3 regions of the Rhodoferax sp. XS2R6 genome follow, and region 1 is predicted to be linked to each of the others. Evidence: predicted binding sites of a transcription regulator. Region 1 holds the regulator's gene; each other region holds the start of a gene.
The links. Region 1 encodes sigma-54, which starts transcription at its own class of promoters, with help from an activator protein. Its sites were predicted from a motif close to TGGCANGNAANCTGCTTT; they were not measured.
Positions count from the first base shown of each region.

Region 1 (4,997 bases):
TGGGTGGTCCAGCAGGGCGTGGACAAAGCCAAGTTTGTGCAGCAGTACAACTCCTTCACCGTGGTGACCAAGGTCACCAAGGCCACCCAGCTGCAAAACGCCTACAAGGTTGAGGGTGTCCCTGCCTTGGGCGTGGCCGGGCGCTACTACACCGATGGCTCCATGGCGGGCACTATGCCGCGTGCGCTGCAGGTGGTGGACGTGCTGGTGGCCGACGTGCGCGCCGGTCGCTAAGCCCCCGGGTTTTTACGCCGGGAATGGCGCCAGCCCGCAAGGGGCGGGGCTAGAATGGTTTGGCACCCATTCAACCTTTGTGGAGATTGTTCCCATGGCGCACCAGAAATTTCGGCTTGTCACCCGCAGTGACTTTGATGGCTTGGTGTGTGCGGTTCTGCTCAACGAGATGGACTTGATCGACGACATCAAGTTCGTCCACCCCAAGGACATGCAGGACGGCAAGGTGGAGGTGTCCGACCGCGACATCACCACCAACCTGCCCTATGTGCCCGGCGTGCATCTGGCCTTTGACCACCACGAGTCCGAGACGGTGCGCAACACCGGCGAACGCCCCAACCACATCATCCTGCCCGACGCCGACTCGGCCGCACGCGTGGTGTTTGATCACTACGGCGGCACCAACCGTTTCCCGGCGCGCTTCCACGACATGATGGAAGCGGTAGACAAGGGCGACTCGGCTCGCTTTAGCCACGATGAAATCATGGCTCCCACGGGTTGGGTGCTGCTGAACTACCTGATGGATTCACGCACGGGCCTGGGCCGCTTCCGTGAGTTCCGCGTCAGCAACTACCAGCTGATGATGGATTTGATCCAGTACTGCCGCCACCATGGCATCGAAAAAATCTTGCAACTGCCCGACGTGGTGGAGCGTGTGGAGCTGTATTTTGAGCACGCGGCCAAGGCCAAGGAGCAACTGCTGCGCTGCTCCACCGTGCAGGGCAACTTGTTGGTGCTGGACCTGCGCAACGAAGACACCATCTTTGCGGTGAACCGTTTTATGGTCTACGCGCTGTTCCCGCAGACCAATATCTCTATCCACGTGTTGTGGGGTTTGCAGAAGCAAAACACCGTATTTGCCACCGGCAAGTCCATCACCAACCGCACTTCCAAAACCAATATTGGCGAGCTCATGCTGGGCTACGGTGGGGGCGGCCATGCCAACGCGGGGACCTGCCAGGTCGAGAATGACCGCGCGGCCGAGGTGCTGCAGGCGCTGGTCAAAAAAATTAACGCCGACGGCTGAGTCAGCCAAGGCGCGAAATGCGCAAAGCGCTCGGTACAATGGCCGAAGCGCTTTTCGAGCAAGTTTCGTGCCTTTATGAAAAAAACTATTCTGTCGGTGTCCTTGGGGCTGGTCCTGTCCAGCGTGGCGGGGTACGCCTGGGCCGAAAAGGCCGACCGCAACAAGCCCATGAATGTGGAGGCCGATGCCCTGCGTTATGACGACTTGAAGCAGGTGAGCGTCTTTACCGGCAATGTGGTGCTGACCAAGGGCAGCATCGTCATCCGCGGCGCCCAGCTCGAAGTGCGCCAGGACCCCGATGGTTACCAGTTTGGCTTGGTAACCGGCTCGGCGGCCACCCCGGCGTTCTTTCGCCAGAAGCGTGATGGGCTGGACGAATTCATTGAAGGCGATGGCGAAACCATCGAATATGACGGTCGGGCCGACACCGTGCGCTTCATCAAAAAGGCCCAGCTGCGTCGCTTCCGCGGTGCCACGCTGGCTGATGAGGTGACCGGTGCGGCCATCTTGTATGAGAACCTCAGCGACAAGTTCACCGTAGACGGCGCACCCAAGAGTGCCACCGCGCCCGCGGGCCGTGTGCGCGCCATGCTGACACCCAAACCGGACGCCCCAGCACCCACCACCCCCCAATCCAGTCCTACCCTGCGTGCCACGCCGCAACTTGAGAAGGCCGCCCAGTGAGTGCGCCCATCCAAGAAGCCCCGGACACCAGCACCGGGCGGCTGGAAGCCCGGCATTTGCAAAAGTCCTATGGCAAACGCCAGGTGGTCAAGGACGTATCGCTGGCCGTGCGCACTGGCGAGGTGGTGGGCCTCTTGGGCCCCAACGGTGCGGGCAAGACCACCTCGTTCTACATGATCGTGGGCCTGCTGCGCGCCAGCGCGGGCGACATCACCATCGACGGTCAGTCCATCGAACACATGCCCATACACCGCCGCGCGCGCCTGGGATTGGGCTACCTGCCGCAAGAAGCCTCGATATTCCGTAAGCTGAATGTCGAAGACAACGTGCGTGCGGTGCTGGAACTGCAGCGCGACGAGGCGGGCAACCCGCTCAAGTCGACCGAGATTGAAGCGCGCCTGACCGCGCTGCTGCAAGACCTGCGCGTGGAACACCTGCGCGAGTCGCCCTCGCTGGCCCTGTCGGGCGGCGAGCGCCGCCGTGTGGAGATTGCGCGGGCGCTGGCCACGCGGCCGCGCTTCATCCTGCTGGACGAACCGTTTGCCGGTATCGACCCGATTGCGGTGATCGAAATTCAACGCATCATCAACTTCCTCAAGGGCCGTGGCATCGGCGTGCTCATCACCGACCACAACGTGCGCGAGACCCTGGGCATCTGCGACCACGCCTACATCATCAGCGACGGCCATGTGCTGGCGCAGGGCACCCCCTCCGAGATCGTGAACAACGCCGATGTGCGCCGTGTCTATCTCGGTGAGCATTTCAAAATGTGATGAAGCAAGGGCTGTCTTTACGCGTTTCCCAACACCTGGCGCTCACGCCCCAGTTGCAGCAGTCCATCCGTCTGCTGCAGCTCTCCACGCTCGAGCTCAGCCAGGAAGTGGAGCAGATGCTGGACGAGAACCCGTTTTTGGAGCTGACCGAGGACCGGGCCGAGCGCGAAGACTTTGGGCTGAATGCCGTGGATGCCACGGTCAGCGAAGGCGACCGCTTGTCCGAGAGCAGCGAGGTGGATTACGCACCCAGTGCGGTGGCGGACTACGCCACCTCGACCAGCACCAGCAGCAATGACGAAGAAGCCACGCCGCTGAGCAGCAGCGACGAACCCAACTGGGAAGGCGACGGCACCACCGAAATGACGCCCGACGATGGCGAGTGGGGCGTGGACGCCAAGGCCAACAACCTGGGTGATGACGAAGAGAAAGACGCCACCGAGCTGGCGCGCTCCACCGAATCGCTGCAGGCCTTTTTGCACCGCCAGGCCCTGAGCCTGCGCACCAATGCTACCGATGCGGCCGCGCTGCGCTTCCTGATCGAATCGCTCAACGACGATGGCTACTTGGAAGACCCTTTGGAAGAGCTGGCGCGCAGCCTGAGCCCTGGCGACGAAGAACAGCTGCAAGACCTGGTGCACCACTTCACGGTGGCGCTGGGCCTGCTGCACAGTCTGGAGCCCGTGGGCGTGGGCGCGCGTGACCTAGGCGAATGCCTGCGTTTGCAGATCAAGGCCTTGCTGGCCCAGGCCGAGGTGGATGGTGAAGACGAACGCGCCGAGCTGCTGCGGGTGGCGCTGGGCATTTGCAGCAAACCCATAGACCTGCTGGCCAGGCGTGACATCAAGCGCCTGGTGCAAATGGGCGTGGGCAGCGATGCGCTGGTGCGCGAAGCGATAGCGCTCATCGCGCGGCTGGAGCCCAAGCCCGGACGCCGCTTCATCGACGTGGAGCGCAACATCGTGGTGCCCGACGTACTGGTGGTGTCGATTGGCAAGGTCGGCGGCATGCCGAAGTTCCGCGTGCAGCTCAACCCCGAGGTGATGCCGCGCCTCAAGGTGCACGACATTTACGCCAACGTGCTGCGCAACCACCGCGGGGGGCGCGACGGTGCCGGCCACGCCGCCCTGCAGCAGCGCCTGCAGGAGGCGCGCTGGTTCATCAAAAACATTCAGCAGCGCTTTGACACCATCCTGCGCGTGAGCACGGCCATCGTGGAGCGGCAGAAAAACTTCTTCACCCACGGCGAGCTGGCCATGCGCCCGCTGGTGCTGCGCGAAATTGCCGACGAGCTGGGGCTACACGAGTCCACCATCAGCCGCGTGACCACGGCCAAGTACATGGCCACGCCGTTTGGTACCTTCGAGCTCAAGTACTTCTTTGGCTCTGGTTTGGGCACCGAGAGCGGCGGCAATGCCTCCAGCACCGCGGTGCGTGCGCTCATCAAACAGTTCATCGCCTCCGAGAGCGCCAAAAAGCCCTTGAGTGACAACCAGATCTCTGACATGCTCAAAGAGCAGGGCATCGAATGCGCCCGGCGCACCGTGGCCAAATACCGCGAGGGCCTGAAGATCGCCCCCGCCTCACTCCGCAAAGCGCTATGAACCAATTGACCCTTTTTCTCCCCTGCGCCGCTGGCGTGGAGGAGTACCTGTCGCCGGAGATTTTGCAAATCACCGGCTTGCCGCCCGGCTGCGTGACCAAGCAGCGCGGTGGTGTGGCGGTGCGCACCTCGTTTGCGCACGCCATGTTACTCAACCTGTACAGCCGCCTCTCGCAGCGCGTGCTGGTGCTGGTGTCGTACACCGAATACCGCAGCGAACAAGACCTGTACCGCGCCGGCCTGCAAGTGCCATGGGAGCAATGGTTCACGCCCAAGGAGAGCATCAAGGTTGAGGTGACCGCGCAGCACAGCCCGCTGACCTCGCTGAACTTTGCCGCGCTCAAGGTGAAGGACGCCGTGTGTGACCGCTTCCGCGAAGTGGCGGGCGGCGTGCGCCCTGACGTGAACACGCAGTGGCCCGATGTGCGCATCTACGCTCACCTGACCACCGACAGCTGCTCGCTCTATATCGACACTTCGGGCGAACCGCTGTTCAAACGCGGCTGGCGCGAGGACAAGGGCGACGCGCCGCTGAAAGAAACCCTGGCCGCGGCGATGATCGCCGCCAGCGGCTGGGCCTCGGGCGACGACGATTTGATGCCGCTGTATGACCCCTGCTGCGGCAGCGGCACGGTGGCCATTGAAGCTGCACAGATTGCCTGCAACATCGCGGCCG
Region 1 covers NZ_JBWMAY010000006.1:22,923-27,919, reverse strand. Annotated here, with positions in the region: gene AC097A_RS17355 (thiol:disulfide interchange protein DsbA/DsbL) at 1-234, shown strand, start outside; gene AC097A_RS17350 (exopolyphosphatase) at 329-1,261, shown strand; gene lptA (lipopolysaccharide transport periplasmic protein LptA) at 1,337-1,945, shown strand; gene lptB (LPS export ABC transporter ATP-binding protein) at 1,942-2,718, shown strand; gene rpoN (RNA polymerase factor sigma-54) at 2,718-4,322, shown strand; gene AC097A_RS17330 (THUMP domain-containing class I SAM-dependent RNA methyltransferase) at 4,319-4,997, shown strand, end outside.

Region 2 (4,997 bases), on a different contig from region 1:
TTCCAGAAGCGGGCGACCAGCGCACGTAGTAGCAACTGCTGCACGCTGCTCATATGCGGGTGCGGTGGCATTTCAAACGCACGCAGTTCCAGCAGCCCTAAGCGACCCGTGGCCGAGTCGGGCGAGTACATCTTGTCGATGGAAAACTCGCTGCGGTGGGTGTTGCCGGTCACGTCGATCAGGATGTTGCGCAGCGTGCGGTCTACCAGCCACGGCGGCATGGTCTGGCCATACAGCTCGCGGTTTTTGTAGATCTGCTCGATGGCGATTTCCAGCTCGTAGAGCTGGTCGTTGCGCGCTTCGTCCACACGCGGGGCCTGGCTGGTGGGGCCGACAAACATGCCGCTGAACAAATAGCTCAAACTCGGGTGGTTATGCCAGTACAGCAGCAGGCTGGCCAGCAGCTCGGGCTTGCGCAAAAACGGGCTGTCGGCCGGCGTGGCGCCGCCCATCACAAAGTGGTTGCCGCCACCGGTGCCGGTGTGGCGGCCATCGGTCATGAATTTTTCGGCCGACAGGCGCGACTCGAAGGCCGCGTTGTACAAAAACTCGGTGTTGTAGACCAGCTCTTTCCAGTTGGTGACCGGGTGGATGTTGACCTCGATGACACCGGGGTCGGGCGTGACTTGCAAGAGCTTCAAGCGTGGGTCGCGCGGGGGCGGGTAACCCTCCAGCACGATTTGCATCTTCAGCTCGGTGGCAGTGGCCTCGATGGCGGCCAGCAGGTCCAGATAGTCTTCCAGGCGCTCCAGCGGCGGCATGAAGATGTACAGCACGCCGGACTTTTCACCCACGGCTTCGGCCTTGGGGCCACTGGCGCGGCGCGGGTCGCGCACTTCCACACACAGTGCGGTGCGGGTGATCCAGTGGGCGGACTCGAAGCGGTTGGGCGCTTCGGCGTAGCGGGCGGGCTCGGGCTGCAGGGGGCTTTGCGCGTTGGCGGCCACGGCGCTGACAGCCGGGCCCTTGGCGGTTTGCATTTTGCGGCTGGCTTCTGCCGTGGCCAGGTTGCCCGCCAGGTAGGGCAGGCCGCTGGGCGACACGCTGCCGCTGGGTGTGGTGGCCCTGCTTGGCGCACCGCTTGCACCGGGTGCATAACGCGCGGCAAAACTGGTGTGGGGCGGCAACTGGCCGCGCGCTACCGTGGGGTCGCGCTCCACCAGGTAGGGAAAGTCACCCTCGCTGACCCAGGGCAGCGAGTCCAGCGGCAGGCGCAGGCCCATGGGCGAGTCGCCGGGCATGAGGTACATGCGCTCGTCGCGGAAGAACCAGGGGCCGGTGGTCCACTCCGGGCCGGTCAGGCTTGGATTCATGTTCTGGCCGCTGAGGCTGGGGTTGCCACTAGCGCCCACCTTGAGCGGCAGCACGTAGCCAACCACGGAGTCCAGCTTCTGGCTGAAGACGCGGCGCAGGCGGGCACGCTCCATCTCATCGTCCAGCTTGGAGGTGAAAGGGTCCACATTGACCGGCAGGCGGCGTTCGCGCCACAGGTAGTACCAGGTGTCCTCGTAACCGGCCTGCACGTACTTGTCGGTCAGGCCCAGCTTGCCGGCCAGCGTGCGGATGAAGTAGCCCGCGTCTTCGGCCGAGTAGTGGGTGGGGGCGCGTTCGTCGGTGAACAGGGCTGGGTTGCCCCATACCTTTTGCTTGTCAGCGCGCCAGTAAATATTCAAGGCCCAGCGCGGCAACTGCTCGCCGGGGTACCACTTGCCCTGGCCAAAGTGCAGAAAGCCGCCCTGGCCATATTCGTCGCGCAGCTTGTGCACCAACTCGGTGGCAAAGCCACGTTTGGTGGGGCCCAGGGCGTCGGTGTTCCACTCGGGCGCGTCGCGGTCGTTGACTGCCACAAAGGTGGGTTCGCCGCCCATGGTCAGGCGCACATCGCCGGCCAGCAGGTCGGCGTCCACCTGGTCACCCAGCTTCATGACCGAGGCCCATTGCTCGGGCGTGTAGGGCTTGGTGACGCGGGGCGATTCGTAAATGCGGGTGACCTGCATGTGGTGGCTGAACTCCACCTCGCATTCGTCCACGCCGCCTTCGATGGGCGCGGCACCGCTGGGCTGTGGCGTGCAGGCCAGGGGAATGTGGCCTTCGCCAGCCAGCAGGCCGCTGGTGGCGTCCAGGCCGATCCAGCCGGCGCCGGGCAGGTAGACCTCGCACCAAGCGTGTAGGTCGGTGAAGTCGACCTCGGTGCCGCTGGGGCCGTCGAGCGATTTCACATCGGGGGCGAGTTGGATCAGATAGCCCGAGACAAAACGCGCGGCCAGCCCGCAGTTGCGCAGCAGCTGCACCAGCAGCCAGGCCGAGTCGCGGCAGGAGCCAGAGCCCAATTCCAGCGTTTCCTCCGGCGTTTGCACGCCGGGCTCCATGCGGATGGTGTAGTCCACGGACTTGTGCACTAGGGTGTTGAGGTCGACCAAAAACAGCACGCTGCGGCGTTTGGTGCGGTCGATCTTGTCGAGGTAGGCCTGCAGCAGCGGGGTGACCGGGTCGGCGGCCAGGTATGGGGCAAGTTCTTGTTTGAGTTCGGGCGCGTAGGTGAAGGGAAATTCCTCGGCCTCGGGCTCCAGAAAAAAGTCAAACGGGTTGTAGACCGCCATTTCCACCACCAGGTCTACGGTGACCTTTAACTGGGTGGTTTTCTCGGGGAACACCAGGCGGCCCTGGTAGTTGGCAAACGGGTCTTGCTGCCAGTTGATGAAGTGGGTGCTGGGTTCGACCTTGAGAGAGTAGGACACCACCTTGCTGCGGCAGTGGGGGGCGGGGCGCAGCCGGATGACTTGGGGGCCGAGATTGACCAGGCGGTCGTAGGTGTAGTGGGTGACGTGGTTCAGCGCTGCGTGAATGGACATGGGCCGTTCTCTCGGTAATCTCACACTGGGATGCCGGTGCAGCGGTTGCCGCACCGGCCCCATACTAACAATCGGGTTTGACGCAGGGCTTCAAGCAAGTCCCGCGCCATGCGCTTTAGCCCTGTGGGGGCGGGTTAGCATGGCGCCATGTTCTCTGCCGCCCACCGCACCAGCGCGTGGCCCCGCACGGTGTTTGCGGTGCTGCTGGGCTGGGTGTTGGGTGCGGCTTGGCAGCTGCAGCAGCCTGCATTGTGGCCACTGTGGGCTTACATGCCTTTTGTGCTGCTAGCACCCGTGGTGTATGCGCAAGCAGCTCCTGAAAAGATAGCAAAAATCATCCCTAGACCCATCCCCTTTGGGCTGGCGCCTGCGCTGGTGCTGCTGGCCGGCATGGCGTTGGGCTGGGGCAGCACGGGGGTGCGGGCGGTGCTGTTTGCCAGCATGGCGCTGGCCCCGGCCCTGGAGGGGCGCGACCTGCGCGTGACCGGGGTGGTGGAGGGCCTGCCGCAGACCACGGAGGCCGGGCTGCGCTTCACGCTGCGCGTGGAGCAGGCGCTGCTGGAGGGGCGAGACGTGCCCGTGCCCACGCGCATGGCCGTGGCTTGGTATGCCAGTGGTTACGCGCTGCTGGGCGAACAAACCGCTCTGCAACGTGTGCCGGCCCCGCTGCAAGCGGGCGAGCGCTGGCAACTGACCCTGCGGGCCCGGGCGCCCCATGGCAGCATGAATCCACACGGGTTTGACTACGAGCTGTGGCTGTGGGAACAAGGCCTGCAGGCCAGCGCCTATGTGCGCGCCGGCCCCAAAGACCCCGAACCCCAGCGCCTGGGCCAGACCTGGCAGGCCCCGGTGGCGCTGGCCCGCCAGGCGCTGCGTGACCGCATGCTGGCGTCGGTGGAAGACCGGCGTGCCGCCGGCCTGCTGGCCGCGCTGGTGGTGGGCGACCAGGCCGCGGTGGACCGCAGCGATTGGGATGTGTTCCGCGCCACCGGCGTGGCCCACCTCATCAGCATTTCTGGCCTGCACATCACCATGTTTGCCTGGGGCGCGGCGTTGCTGACGGGCGCCGTGTGGCGGCGCTCGCGCCGGCTGTGCCTGGCGTTACCTGCCCCGTCGGCTGCCTTGTTGGGCGGCTTGCTGCTGGCCTGCGGCTACGCGGTGCTGGCCGGCTGGGGCGTGCCTGCGCAGCGCACCTGTCTGATGCTGGCCACCGTGACCGTGCTGCGCCTGGCCGGTGCCCGCTGGCCTTGGCCGCTGGTGTGGATGCTGGCCTGCGCCGCCGTGGTGGCGCTGGACCCGTGGGCGCTGCTGCAGCCGGGTTTTTGGCTCAGCTTTGTGGCGGTGGGGGTGTTGTTTGCTACTGATTCAGGAGCTGCTCGCGCAGATTCCACGGGTGCTAGGGGCCGATTTTGCTTAAAAATCTGGCATCTGCTGCGGGAGCAGTGGGTGATCACGCTGGCGCTGGCGCCGCTCAGTTTGTTGCTGTTTGGCCAGCTCTCGCTGGTAGGGCTGGTGGCCAATCTGCTGGCCATTCCCTGGGTCACCTTGCTGCTCACGCCGCTGGCGCTGCTGGGGGTGGTGTTGCCAGCCGTCTGGGGGCTGGCCGCACAGGCTACTGAGCTGCTGTGGTGGTGGCTGAGCGCGCTGGCCACCTGGCCCGGCGCCACGCTCACCTGGCCCTTGCCCCCGCTGGGCTGGGGGCTGCTGGCCGTGGGTGGCGGGCTGTTGTGTGCGCTGCCGGTTCCGTGGCACTTGCGCGCCCTGGGGCTGCCGCTGCTGGTGCCCTTGTTGCTGTGGCGCCCCGCGCTGCCCGCGCCTGGTGCATTTGAGCTGCTGGCGGCCGATGTGGGGCAGGGCAATGCAGTGCTGGTGCGCACGGCCCGGCATGCGCTGCTGTTTGACGCCGGGCCGCGTTACAGCCTGGAAAGTGATGCGGGCCACCGCGTGTTGGTGCCGCTGCTGAAAGCGCTGGACGTGCGGCTGGACACCGTGGTGCTGAGCCACCGCGACACCGACCACGTGGGTGGCGCGGCCGCCGTGCTGGCCATGCAGCCACGGGCCGCCTTGCTGAGTTCTATCGAACCCGGCCACCCGTTGCAGCAGCTGCGCCCAGCGCAACGCTGCGAGGCGGGCCAGCGCTGGGTG
Region 2 covers NZ_JBWMAY010000002.1:328,112-333,108, forward strand. Annotated here, with positions in the region: gene AC097A_RS08090 (transglutaminase family protein) at 1-2,852, opposite strand, end outside; gene AC097A_RS08095 (DNA internalization-related competence protein ComEC/Rec2) at 3,000-4,997, shown strand, end outside.
Region 2: the regulator sigma-54 is predicted to act here: its motif matches at 2,944-2,961, upstream of AC097A_RS08090 (transglutaminase family protein).

Region 3 (4,997 bases), on a different contig from region 1:
GTGTAGTGCGCGCATGGCGGCAGGCTCGCGCCCGCTCAGGGCCACGCCAAGGTCCAGCACACGCAACACACCGTCGTCGCCCAGGTGCAGGTTGGCGGGTTTGATGTCGCGGTGCACCACACCCTGGCGGTGCAGGCGGCCCAGCGCGCGCAGGGCCTGCATGGCATAACCCAGCGCCACGGCTGGCGCCACACGGGGCTGTTTGTCCAGCAGTTGCTGCAGGGTCTCGCCGCCATGCCAGTCGTACAACACATAAAACGCCGAGCGCTCGCGACCCGTGGGGAGTGTGTCGTGCACAGCCACCAGGTTGTCGGCCGCGCGCGAGCTTTGCATGCGCTGCGCCAGCCAGGCCTCGTGGGCCAGCATGGCGCGTTCTTCCTGGTCATGGGCGCGGGCCGTGTTCAGCGTTTTAAGGGCGTACAAGGTCTGGGTCGCTGGATCACGTACTTGGTAGAGCACATTGATGCCGTTGTCCGCGATCGGCGCGGTCACGGTGAATCCGTCCAGCACGTCGGCCACCTTCAGGCGTGGCGGAATCGGTAGCGCCTGCGCCAGGCGGTTGGCGTCGGCCAGGGTGGCCTCCTGCAGGCCGCGCACACGCACCACGATGGCAGAGACGTTGTCGTTGCTGCCTTTGGCCAGCGCCTGGTCCACCAGTTTCTCGCTGGCCTCACGGGCGTCCGCCAAGGCGGCGTACTCGGGCAGGCGCCGGGCAGACACCTCGCCGTGCACACCATCCGTCATCAAAATGAACACATCCCCCACCTGCAGGTCGCCTTGCAGGTAGTCCACCACCAAGCGGTCTTCGGCGCCCACAGAACGCAGCAGTTGGTGCTTGAAATCGGGGTGGTTGACCACATGGTCTTGCGTGAGCTGGGTGGCCTGGCCGTCGCGCACCAGGTAACAGCGTGTGTCGCCCACATGGGCCAGCGTGTAAGACTGGCCGCGCAGCACCAGCGCGGTGAGTGTGGTCAGGCCCATGGCAGGCTGGCGGCGCCGGTTGATGCCACACAACCAGGCGTTTTGCGCGGCAATGATGCGGTCCAGCGCCACCGTGGTATCCCAGGTTTCGGGCGTACCAAAGTAATCGCGCACCAAACTGGTGACCGTGGTCTGCGCCGCCTCGCGCCCCATGCCCCCGGCACTCACACCATCGGCAATGGCCACAATGGAGCCGTGGTCCTCTTGCCCCGGGGTGGGCAACATGGCCGCACAAAAGTCTTCGTTCAGCGCCTTGCGTCCGGCTTGCGAAGCAAACCCAATATCAATATCAAATGCCATGCACCAAGATAAGCAATTTTGGTGCCCAGGAATGCCGCACCGCACCAAATTTGTGCGGGTTAACCCTTGTCTTCCGGCTCACCCAACAGCATCTGCATGCTGCGTTCGTAATGGGTGGAGAGCTGTTCAAACAGACCCAGCAAGGTCTCACTGCCAGTGGCCAGCTCTTGCAGGCGTGCGCTGCGCGGGCTGCCTGCCAGGCGCTGTGCGTCTTGGGCGGCGGCCACCATTTGCAACCAGGCCACGCCGGCCGCGCCCAGCGCACCATGGATGTCGGGGGTGCTCAGGGGAATGCCGTTGAGGTACGTGAGCGCCTCTTCAAACTCGCGCTGAACGACGCGCAGGCTGGCCTGGGCCAGGTCCACCACAGCGCCCTCGCCCACCAGGGCCAGCAGCACGTATTTGCTATAGCGCTGGGACAACATGCGCTGGCGCCCGGCCAGGTTCAGCACATGCAGCGGTGCGGCGGCGCCCGAGCTTTCCAGGTTGGTGGTCAGGCGCTCGGCCCCCAGCAGCAGCGCCTCGGCCTGTTGTTCCACCGCATCGGTGCTGCCCTGGGCCAGGACGGCCTTCAATTGCTCCCAGGTCTGGGCCACCTGCTCCAGCAGGTCGCCATAGGTGGGTTGGGACAGGTTTTTGCGCAACAGGGCAAAGTTGCTATCCACCCACAGTAAAGAGTCTTTCAGCAGCGCCGCATGGTGCACCGGCTGTACCCCCGCGGCTTGCAGCAGGTGCAGCTTGACCAGGCGCTGCGACAACATGCGCAACTGGCCCGAGCGGTTGACCGCCTCGGCAAAGTGGGCTGACTGGATGATGTGCTGCGACAGCTGGCCCATGCGCTGGTTGGAATTCATGGCGGCCGAGCGCAGCGTGCGGAAGGCGTCGTCGTCCGACAGGCTCTGGGCCCGCATCAGGATGCCCTTGGCCCGGTCCACCGCCTTGCGCTCCTCAAACCGGGTCGCCATGTCCTCAAAGGCCTCGCGCTGCTGCCGCTCTTTCTGAAACCGGGCCTGTGCCAGGTGGACCAGAGGGCGCAGGCGATTGGCGCCATACCCATGCACCACGTAGACGTGCACCCCGCTGTCGGTGGCCTGCTGGATATGGGCGGCATCCGTGTCATGGGTGAAAACGACCAGCGGGCGGGGTACGGTCTGCCCCACCATCTGCAGCGCCTGGAGCCAGGCCACCGTGGGCAACGGCAGGTCGCAGATCACCACATCTGGTGCGTGCAGCACCACGGCCTGCACCAACTTGCTGCAATCCTCCACCGTGGCCCGCACCGCAATGCCCGCCGCCGCCAGGTCGGCGGCCAGCGTGGGGGCGGTTTTTTGGCGGGCGGAGCACAGCAGGGCGGAGGTCATAAATAACAGGTGTAGCTGGGGAAAACGGGGCTGGTCAGCCCTGCAGGGTCACGCAATTCGCGCACCAGGAGGCCAGGGCGGCAGGCCTGCGTGGCCAGGCGCCGATCATATGGCACAGCTCTTGCATTAGCTGAGGTGGGCGCAACGACGCGTCCAAACGAGATGACAGCCGGCAAGGTTCTGCGCACAACGACGTCGCGCAGCACAGGGCTGTCCAAGGCCAGTGCTTGCTGGTGCGCCTTTGCTTAAGGCGCGGATCTCCTCTACCCCCTTATTTCTGGCATGTGGCCCCGCCACATCCGCGTTTGTCTCGTTCTTTGGAGTCGCCACTATGAAAAAATCGAAACTGGTAATGATTGGCAACGGCATGGCCGGCGTGCGCACCATTGAGGAATTGCTCAAGGTGGCCCCGGACCTGTACGACATCACCGTCTTTGGCGCAGAACCCCACCCCAACTACAACCGCATCTTGCTGAGCCCGGTGCTGGCTGGCGAGCAGACGCTGGACGAGATCGTGCTGAACTCGTTTGAGTGGTACACGGAGAACAACATCACGCTGCACGCCGGCAAAAAAGTGGTGGAAGTGGACCGCGTCAAACGCATCGTCAAGGCATCCGACGGTACTGAGGCCGAGTACGACCGCCTGCTGATCTGCACCGGCTCCAACCCCTTCATCCTGCCCATCCCCGGCAAAGACCTGCAAGGCGTGATCGCCTACCGCGACATTGCCGACACCAACGCCATGATCGACGCGGCCACCAAGTACAAGCATGCGGTCGTCATCGGCGGCGGCCTGCTGGGCCTGGAAGCGGCCAACGGCCTGATGCTGCGTGGCATGACCGTGAGTGTGGTGCACGTGATGCCCACGCTGATGGAACGCCAGCTGGACACCGTGGCCGGTGGTCTGCTGCAAAAATCATTGCAAGAGCGTGGCCTGAACTTCCTCATGGGTGCACAGACCCAGGAGCTGGTGGGTGGCGAAGACGGCCGCGTGAAGAGCATCAAGTTCAAGGACGGCACCGAAGTACCCGCCGACCTGGTGGTGATGGCCGTGGGCATTCGCCCCAACACCGAACTGGCCGCCAGCATGCGCCTGCATGTGGACCGCGGCATTGTGGTGACCGACACCATGCAAACCGTGACCGACGCCCGTATCTACAGCGTGGGCGAGTGCGCCGCCCACCGCGGCATTGCCTACGGTCTGGTGGCGCCTCTGTTTGAGCAGGCCAAAGTGGCGGCCAACCACCTGGCCATGTACGGCATTGGCCGCTACACGGGTTCGCTCACCTCCACCAAGCTAAAGGTGACCGGCATCGACCTGTTCTCCGCCGGCGAATTCCAGGGCGGCGAAGGCACCGAAGAAATCGTGATGAGCGACCCGTTTGGCGGCGTCTACAAAAAGCTGGTCATCAAGGACGACAAACTGGTGGGCGCCTGCATGTACGGCGACACCGTGGACGGCAGCTGGTACTTCAAGATGCTGCGCGACGGCCGCAGCATTGCTGACATCCGCGACAAGCTGATGTTTGGCGAAAGCGGCTCCAACATCGGTGACGTGGGCCACCAAGGCCAGAACAAGGCCGCCGCCATGGCCGACAGCGACGAAGTCTGCGGCTGCAACGGCGTGAACAAGGGCACCATCTGCAAGGCCATCAAGGAAAAAGGCCTGTTCACCCTGGACGAGGTGAAGAAGCACACCAAGGCCAGCGCCTCCTGCGGTTCCTGCACCGGGCTGGTGGAACAGATCATCATGTTCACCGCGGGCGGCGACTACTCCGCCACGCCCAAGAAGAAGGCCATGTGCAGCTGCACCGAGCACAGCCACCAGGAAGTGCGCGATGCCATCTTCGCCAACAAGTACCTCACCATTGCCGCGGTGCAACAAGGCATGGGCTGGAAGACCCCCAACGGCTGCTCCAGCTGCCGCCCTGCGCTGAACTACTACCTGATCAGCAGCTGGCCCAAACAAGCCAAGGACGATCCACAAAGCCGCTTCATCAACGAACGCAGCCACGCCAACATCCAGAAGGACGGCACCTACTCCGTCATCCCACGCATGTGGGGCGGCGAGACCACAGCCAACGAGCTGCGCAAGATTGCCGACGCGGTGGACAAGTACAAGATCCCCACCGTCAAGGTCACCGGCGGCCAGCGTATCGACCTGCTGGGCGTGAAGAAGGAAGACCTGGTGAGCGTGTGGAAGGACATTGGCATGCCCAGCGGCCACGCCTACGCCAAGGCCCTGCGCACGGTGAAGACCTGTGTGGGCTCTGAGTGGTGCCGCATGGGCACCCAGGACAGCACCCAGATGGGCAAGGACCTGGAGCGCGCCCACTGGCGCATGTATGCACCGCA
Region 3 covers NZ_JBWMAY010000002.1:104,030-109,026, reverse strand. Annotated here, with positions in the region: gene AC097A_RS07045 (bifunctional protein-serine/threonine kinase/phosphatase) at 1-1,281, opposite strand, end outside; gene AC097A_RS07040 (type IV pili methyl-accepting chemotaxis transducer N-terminal domain-containing protein) at 1,341-2,642, opposite strand; gene nirB (nitrite reductase large subunit NirB) at 2,974-4,997, shown strand, end outside.
Region 3: the regulator sigma-54 is predicted to act here: its motif matches at 2,753-2,770, upstream of nirB (nitrite reductase large subunit NirB).